Linked DNA regions of Bradyrhizobium diazoefficiens. The protein of the gene in region 1 binds, or shares a complex with, the protein of each later gene. Links are inferred from orthologs where the notes say so. Each region holds a gene or a part of one and is shown on either strand. Other genes may lie near its edges. The genes, in order: tig and rpsG.

Region 1 (3,149 bases):
AATACCGTGATTTCCGGCCTTGGTACGGGCGAAGTGATGGAAATCACCCCGGCGTTGCTGGATTGCCACGAAAACAAGCACGAAAGCGGAACTTTGTGCCTGTCGCAGCGCGCAAAACTGCGGTTTGCGCGCTTGCGAAGTGTGCTGTTAACGTGAACGCCGCCCTGAGGATACCGGGAAATCCCGAAAGATATTCCAGGGACCGGATTTGCGGTCGCAGCAGCTACGACGTCTTCGCCGGGGCCGGCTCCTCGGCGCGCTTGTCGATGACCTTGTCGACCAGGCCGAACTCCTTGGCGTCGTTCGCGGTCAGGAACTTGTCGCGTTCCAGCGCGTCCTCGATCGACTTGTAGGTCTGCCCGGTGTGCTTCACGTAGATCTCGTTGAGCCTCTTCTTCAGGTTCAGGATCTCCTGGGCGTGCAGCATGATGTCGGTGGCCTGGCCCTGGAAGCCGCCAGAGGGCTGATGCACCATGATGCGCGCGTTCGGCAGCGAGAACCGCATGTCCTTCTCGCCGGCGGCGAGCAGCAGCGAGCCCATCGAGGCTGCCTGGCCGGTGCAGAGCGTCGAGACCGGCGGGCGGATGAACTGCATGGTGTCGTAGATCGCAAGGCCCGACGTCACCACGCCGCCCGGCGAGTTGATGTACATCGAGATTTCCTTCTTCGGATTTTCCGCTTCAAGGAACAAGAGCTGCGCGACCGTCAGCGTCGACATGCCGTCCTCGACCGGACCGGTCACGAAGATGATGCGCTCCTTCAGGAGGCGCGAGAAAATGTCGTAGGCGCGCTCGCCACGGTTGGTCTGCTCGACCACCATCGGCACGAGGTTCATGTAGGTTTCAACCGGATCGCGCATGAGTCACCTAGGGGTTTTGGAGAGGCGGACATCGCCAATCTTGGCTGCCAGTCTGGGCTGGATGTGCCGGAAGGCCGATGGACGTCCCGTGATGCAGGAACTTTCGTAAAAGGGCGTAGCGACAGATATAGCCCAATTCGCGCCAGACAAGTCCCGAACGAATTAAGGCTTAATCCGTCAGGCAGTTGAAGCTGATTCGCGCAAAGAGGCCCAGCCGGCCATTTGGCTAGCTGGGCCGCTTTGCCGATCGTCCTTAACAGAAGGCTGTGTCAAAGCCTTCAGGCGGCGGTCTTGTCCGCCTCGTCGTCCTTGTAGAGGTCCTCGCGCGAGACCTTCTTCTCGGTGACGTTGGCGAGTTCGAGGATGAAGTCGACGACCTTGTCCTCATAGATCGGTGCACGAAGCTGGGCCAGGGCCTGGGCGTTGTTGCGATAGAAGTCCCAGACCTCCTTCTCGCGGCCGGGCATCTGGCGGGCACGCTCGATCACGGCGCGGCCGACCTCGTCGTCGGTCACGGTGATCTTGTTCTTCTCGCCGATCTCGGAGAGCACGAGGCCGAGGCGCACGCGGCGGTCGGCGATCTTGCGGTACTCTTCTTTGGCCGCCTCTTCAGTGGTGTCCTCGTCGGCGAAGGTCTTGCCGGCGGAATCCATCTCGGCCTTGACCGAGTTCCACATCAGGTTGAACTCCTCGTCGACCAGCGAGGGCGGCGCCTCGAAGCGATGCGCCTCGTCGAGGCGGTCGAGCAGCGCGCGCTTGACGCGCTGGCGCGTCGCACCGGCGAACTCGGCAGCCAGACGCTCGCGCGCGGCTTCCTTCAGCTTGTCGAGCGATTCAAGCCCGAGCGACTTGGCGAACTCGTCGTCGATCGCGATGTCCTGCGGCGCCTCGATCAGGGTTGCGGTGGTCTCGAACTCGGCCGGCTGGCCGGCGAGCTTGTCGTTCATGTAGTTCTTCGGGAACGACACCTTCAGCGTGCGGGTCTCACCAGCGCCGATGCCGATGAGCTGCTCCTCGAAGCCAGGGATGAACGTGTTGGAGCCGATCGCGACCTGGATGCCCTCGCCGGTGCCGCCCTCGAAGGCTTCGCCGTTGATGGTGCCCTTGAAGCTGACGGTGACGCGGTCACCCGACTCGGCCTTGGCGCCCTCGCCCTTCGCAGCATAGGTGCGGTTGGAATCAGCAATGCGCTTGATCGCCTCGTCGACGTCGGCATCGGAGACTTCGGCGACGGGCTTCTCGACCTGGAAGCTCTTGAAGTCGGCGAGCGCGATCGACGGCACCACCTCGATGGCGACCGTATAGGTCAGATCGGTCTTGCCGTTCAGCAGCTCCTCGACCTCGGCCTGCTCGCTCGGCATGGTGATCTTCGGCTCGGTCGCAAGGCGGAAGCCGCGCTCGGAGAACAGCTGCGTGTTGGTGTCGCGGATGGTCTGGTCGATGGTCTCCGCCATCACCGAGCGGCCATAGACCTTCTTCAGGTGCGTGACCGGCACCTTGCCGGGACGGAAGCCGTTGATGCGGACCTTGTCCTTGAGGTCGACGAGCTTGGCGCCGGCCTTGGCGTCGAGATCAGACGCGGGAACGCTGATCTTGAACTCGTGCTTCAAACCTTCCGAGAGGGTTTCTGTGACCTGCATGGCGTCCAATCTTCTTCTCGTTCGGTCCCGGCACATTGCGCGTCGGGACGCTGTCATTAATCGATCCGGCGCGAGGCGAATGCCTCAATGCCGGTGGTTCATCGGACCAGCTTTCCGCGGACAAACGTCCGCGAGGAAGCAGGTCCTCGTAATCCGTGCAAACGCGACAAGCGCTTGGTGCGGGCGGAGGGACTCGAACCCCCACAACTTTCGTCACTGGAACCTAAATCCAGCGCGTCTACCAGTTCCGCCACGCCCGCGTAAATTTGCATCAAGACCGGCCGCGATGCCGCGGGCGGCCGGGCTTATAGCATGTGCCCGACTGTTCGCAGCAAAAAAATGGCCGGTTGGAGCCCTGTTTGAAGTAGGCACGGCGGCTGGACTTATCCAGCGCGCCATGGTCCGGATCAGCACATGAAACTGAGGTTTTTTGACCCAACTCGACGCGAGGTTCTGGCCGGCCTCGGAGCCTCCGCGGCGGGGTTGATGGTCGGCGGCGCAGCCCCGCCGGTAACCGCCCAGGTGCTCCTTCAGGCCAAGCCGGCCACACTCGCTCTCAGGCCGGGTCAGCAAGCTACACCAATCTGGGAGCTTGCCGCCGCAAGCCATACCAGGGGTGTCCGCCTCAGGCGTGGCGACCGCTGCGAAGT
Region 2 (3,033 bases), 380 kb from region 1 along the record:
CTCGTTCGGCTCGACCACGATCGACACTTCGGCGAACTGACCGGTACCGCCGGTCTGCTTCTTGTGGGTGTACTTGACCTCGGCCCGCTTGGTGACGCGCTCACGGAATGCCACCTGCGGCGCGCCGATGTTGGCATCGACCTTATAGGTCCGCTTCAGGATGTCGACCTTGATGTCGAGGTGGAGTTCGCCCATGCCCTTGAGGATGGTCTGGCCGGACTCCTGGTCGGTCGACACGCGGAAGGACGGATCCTCTGCAGCAAGCTTCGCCAGCGCGACGCCCAGCTTTTCCTGGTCGGCCTTGGACTTCGGCTCGATCGCGATCTCGATGACCGGCTCGGGGAATTCCATCTTTTCCAGGATCACCTGCTTGTCGGGATCGCACAGCGTGTCACCGGTGCGCGCTTCCTTCAGGCCGGCCAGTGCCACGATATCGCCGGCATAGGCTTCCTTGATGTCTTCGCGGTTGTTCGCATGCATCAACAGCATGCGCCCGATGCGCTCCTTCTTCTCGCGGGTCGAGTTCACGACGCCGGTGCCGCTCTGGAGAACGCCAGAATAGATGCGGCAGAAGGTGATGGTGCCGACGAACGGGTCGTCCATGATCTTGAACGCGAGCAGAGCCAGCGGCTCCTTGTCGTCGGCCTTGCGCACGACTTCATTGCCCTTGTCGTCAGTGCCCTTGATCGCGGGCACGTCGATCGGCGACGGCAGATAGTCGACCACGGCGTCGAGCAGCGGCTGCACGCCCTTGTTCTTGAAGGCCGAGCCGCACAGCACGGGATAGAACGCGCCGGTCAGCACCGCCTTGCGGAGCAGACGCTTCAGGGTCGCCTCATCAGGCTCTTTGCCGTCGAGATAGGCGGCCATAGCATCGTCGTCGAGCTCGACGGCGGCTTCCACCATCTTCTCGCGGTATTCCTTGGCCTGGTCGACCATGTCTTCCGGAATGTCGACATAGTCGAACTTCGCGCCGAGCGACTCGTCGTTCCAGACGATGCCCTTCATCTTCACGAGATCGACGAGACCCTTGAAGTTGTTCTCGGCACCGATCGGAAGCTGGATCGCGATCGGCTTGGCGCCGAGGCGGTCAACGATGTCGGCCAGACATTTGAAGAAGTCCGCGCCGGTCTTGTCCATCTTGTTGGCGAAGACGATCCGCGGAACCTTGTATTTGTCGCCCTGGCGCCAAACGGTCTCGGTCTGGGGCTCAACGCCCTGGTTCGAGTCGAGCACGCAGACGGCGCCGTCGAGCACGCGCAGCGAACGCTCGACTTCGATGGTGAAGTCGACGTGGCCGGGGGTGTCGATGATGTTCAGGCGCTTGCCGTTCCAGAACGCGGTGGTCGCAGCCGAGGTGATCGTGATGCCACGCTCCTGCTCCTGCTCCATCCAGTCCATCGTCGCGGCACCTTCGTGCACTTCGCCGATCTTGTGGCTCTTGCCGGTGTAATAGAGGATGCGCTCGGTCGTGGTCGTCTTGCCGGCGTCGATATGCGCCATGATACCGAAGTTGCGGTAGTCTTCGATGGCATGTTGGCGGGGCATGGGGGTGTTCCTTGCGAGTCCGTTTGTTTCGCCGTTACCAGCGATAGTGCGAGAAGGCGCGGTTGGCTTCCGCCATCCGGTGCACGTCTTCACGCTTCTTGACGGCGTTCCCACGGTTGTTCGATGCGTCCAGGAGCTCCGCCGAGAGACGCTCCGTCATCGTCTTCTCGTTGCGCTCGCGCGCGGCCGAGATCAGCCAGCGGATGCCCAGCGCCTGACGGCGCGTCGAACGAACTTCGACCGGAACCTGGTAGGTCGCGCCACCGACGCGGCGGGAGCGCACTTCGATCGTCGGCATGACGTTCTCGAGTGCCTGCTCGAACACGCCGAGCGGGCTCTGCTTGGTCTTGGATTCGATGAGACCGAATGCACCGTAGACGATGCCTTCGGCGACCGACTTCTTGCCGGCGTACATCACCGAGTTCATGAACTTCGTGACGATGATGTTCCCGAACTTCGGATCGGGAAGAACTTCGCGCTTTTCCGCTGAGTGGCGACGAGACATTGAGCTGGTTCCCGCTTATTTCGGACGCTTCGCGCCGTACTTCGAACGACGCTGCTTACGGTTCTTGACGCCCTGGGTATCCAGAACGCCGCGGAGGATGTGGTAGCGCACGCCGGGCAAGTCCTTGACGCGGCCGCCGCGGATCATGACCACCGAGTGCTCCTGGAGGTTATGGCCTTCACCGGGGATGTAGCCGATCACCTCGAAACCGTTGGTCAGACGCACCTTGGCAACCTTACGAAGCGCCGAGTTCGGCTTCTTCGGGGTCGTGGTGTAGACGCGCGTGCAAACGCCGCGCTTCTGCGGCGACTGCTGGAGCGCCGGCACCTTCTTGCGCGACTTCTGCACTTCACGCGGTTGAGCGATCAGCTGGTTGATCGTCGGCATCCTGGCCTTACCCTTTGTTATCGCGGCCCCTTACGGGTCCGCTGTCTTGCCGCGGCCCGTCACCGGGACCGCAAATTCTTGCCGCGCTACCCGCCCGACGGGGCCGCCTCGCACGGAACAATCCGCACAAAGCGAAATTGCGCCAACCGCTCCATCAACGAGCGGAAAGCGCTTCGACGCCACAGAGGACCGCAGTATTCGGGCCGGTCAGCGCAACGCTGCGGCCCGCACCGAGGTCATGCATCCGAGTTCGATCTCAAGAGAACGTGCTCAAGAGAACTAAAATCGCACTGGCATTGCCTAGCTATGATCGACAGCGTTTGAGCGGCATTCGTCGAGGTTGGTGCCCGTCTTAAGTGACCCCTTGCAGATCTAATCCTGGGGGATCAACGGGTGGCCCGTTCCGACGCTGGCGATGCTCACCGCCTGTCGTTAAGTGAGGCGCTTTCTATAAGTGAGAATCGATCAAGTCAAGCGAAACGACAGTCGGAAAACGCTTCTGGCACCTATCGAAATCGCCGTTTGCCGCACTCACTGCGCCATCCGCAGATGGGCAGGGGTCGCCTGTTCCGCCGCCCCTGCGATCCATTTAT

The links.
Region 2: the proteins of tig (region 1) and rpsG are in contact, whole or in part, in a crystal structure (PDB 3GTY), measured with the Thermotoga maritima proteins. The link is inferred for Bradyrhizobium diazoefficiens from one-to-one orthologs. Residues at the interface, in WP_004081061.1 of Thermotoga maritima: Glu122, Val124, Val129, Leu130, Tyr133, Glu188, Gly259, Ile262, Tyr263, Glu266, Ser270, Glu273, Gln274, Glu277, Arg308, Gln311, Ile312, Ser315, Tyr316, Glu325, Arg329, Arg336, Leu363, Phe366, Trp367, Arg373, Leu377, Arg381, Leu384, Glu387; in WP_004081843.1 of Thermotoga maritima: Lys34, Lys52, Lys55, Glu59, Arg62, Gln63, Glu66, Asn67, Lys69, Val71, Arg95, Ala109, Lys110, Lys111, Gly112, Arg113, Pro114, Glu117, Glu121, Ile124, Ala125, Tyr127, Asn128, Asn129, Thr130, Gly131, Lys135, Asp139, Arg142, Met143.

Annotation. Positions count from the first base shown.
Region 1 is NZ_CP067100.1:3,800,683-3,803,831, reverse strand. The notes cover bases 319-3,149. They hold tig (trigger factor), read right to left. Parts: upstream 2,500-3,149; coding sequence 1,138-2,499; downstream 319-1,137. Other genes in these bases: JJB99_RS18020 (multicopper oxidase family protein), read left to right, coding at 2,914-3,149; JJB99_RS18035 (ATP-dependent Clp protease proteolytic subunit), read right to left, coding at 319-859. Outside these bases: JJB99_RS18040 (hypothetical protein), read left to right, coding at 1-156; more of JJB99_RS18035, read right to left, coding at 224-318. UniProt on the Bacillus subtilis protein: Involved in protein export. Acts as a chaperone by maintaining the newly synthesized protein in an open conformation. Functions as a peptidyl-prolyl cis-trans isomerase.
Region 2 is NZ_CP067100.1:3,421,342-3,424,374, reverse strand. Bases 319-3,033 are described here. They hold rpsG (30S ribosomal protein S7), read right to left. Parts: upstream 2,054-3,033; coding sequence 1,583-2,053; downstream 319-1,582. Other genes in these bases: rpsL (30S ribosomal protein S12), read right to left, coding at 2,069-2,440; fusA (elongation factor G), read right to left, coding at 319-1,548. Also shown: more of fusA, read right to left, coding at 1-318.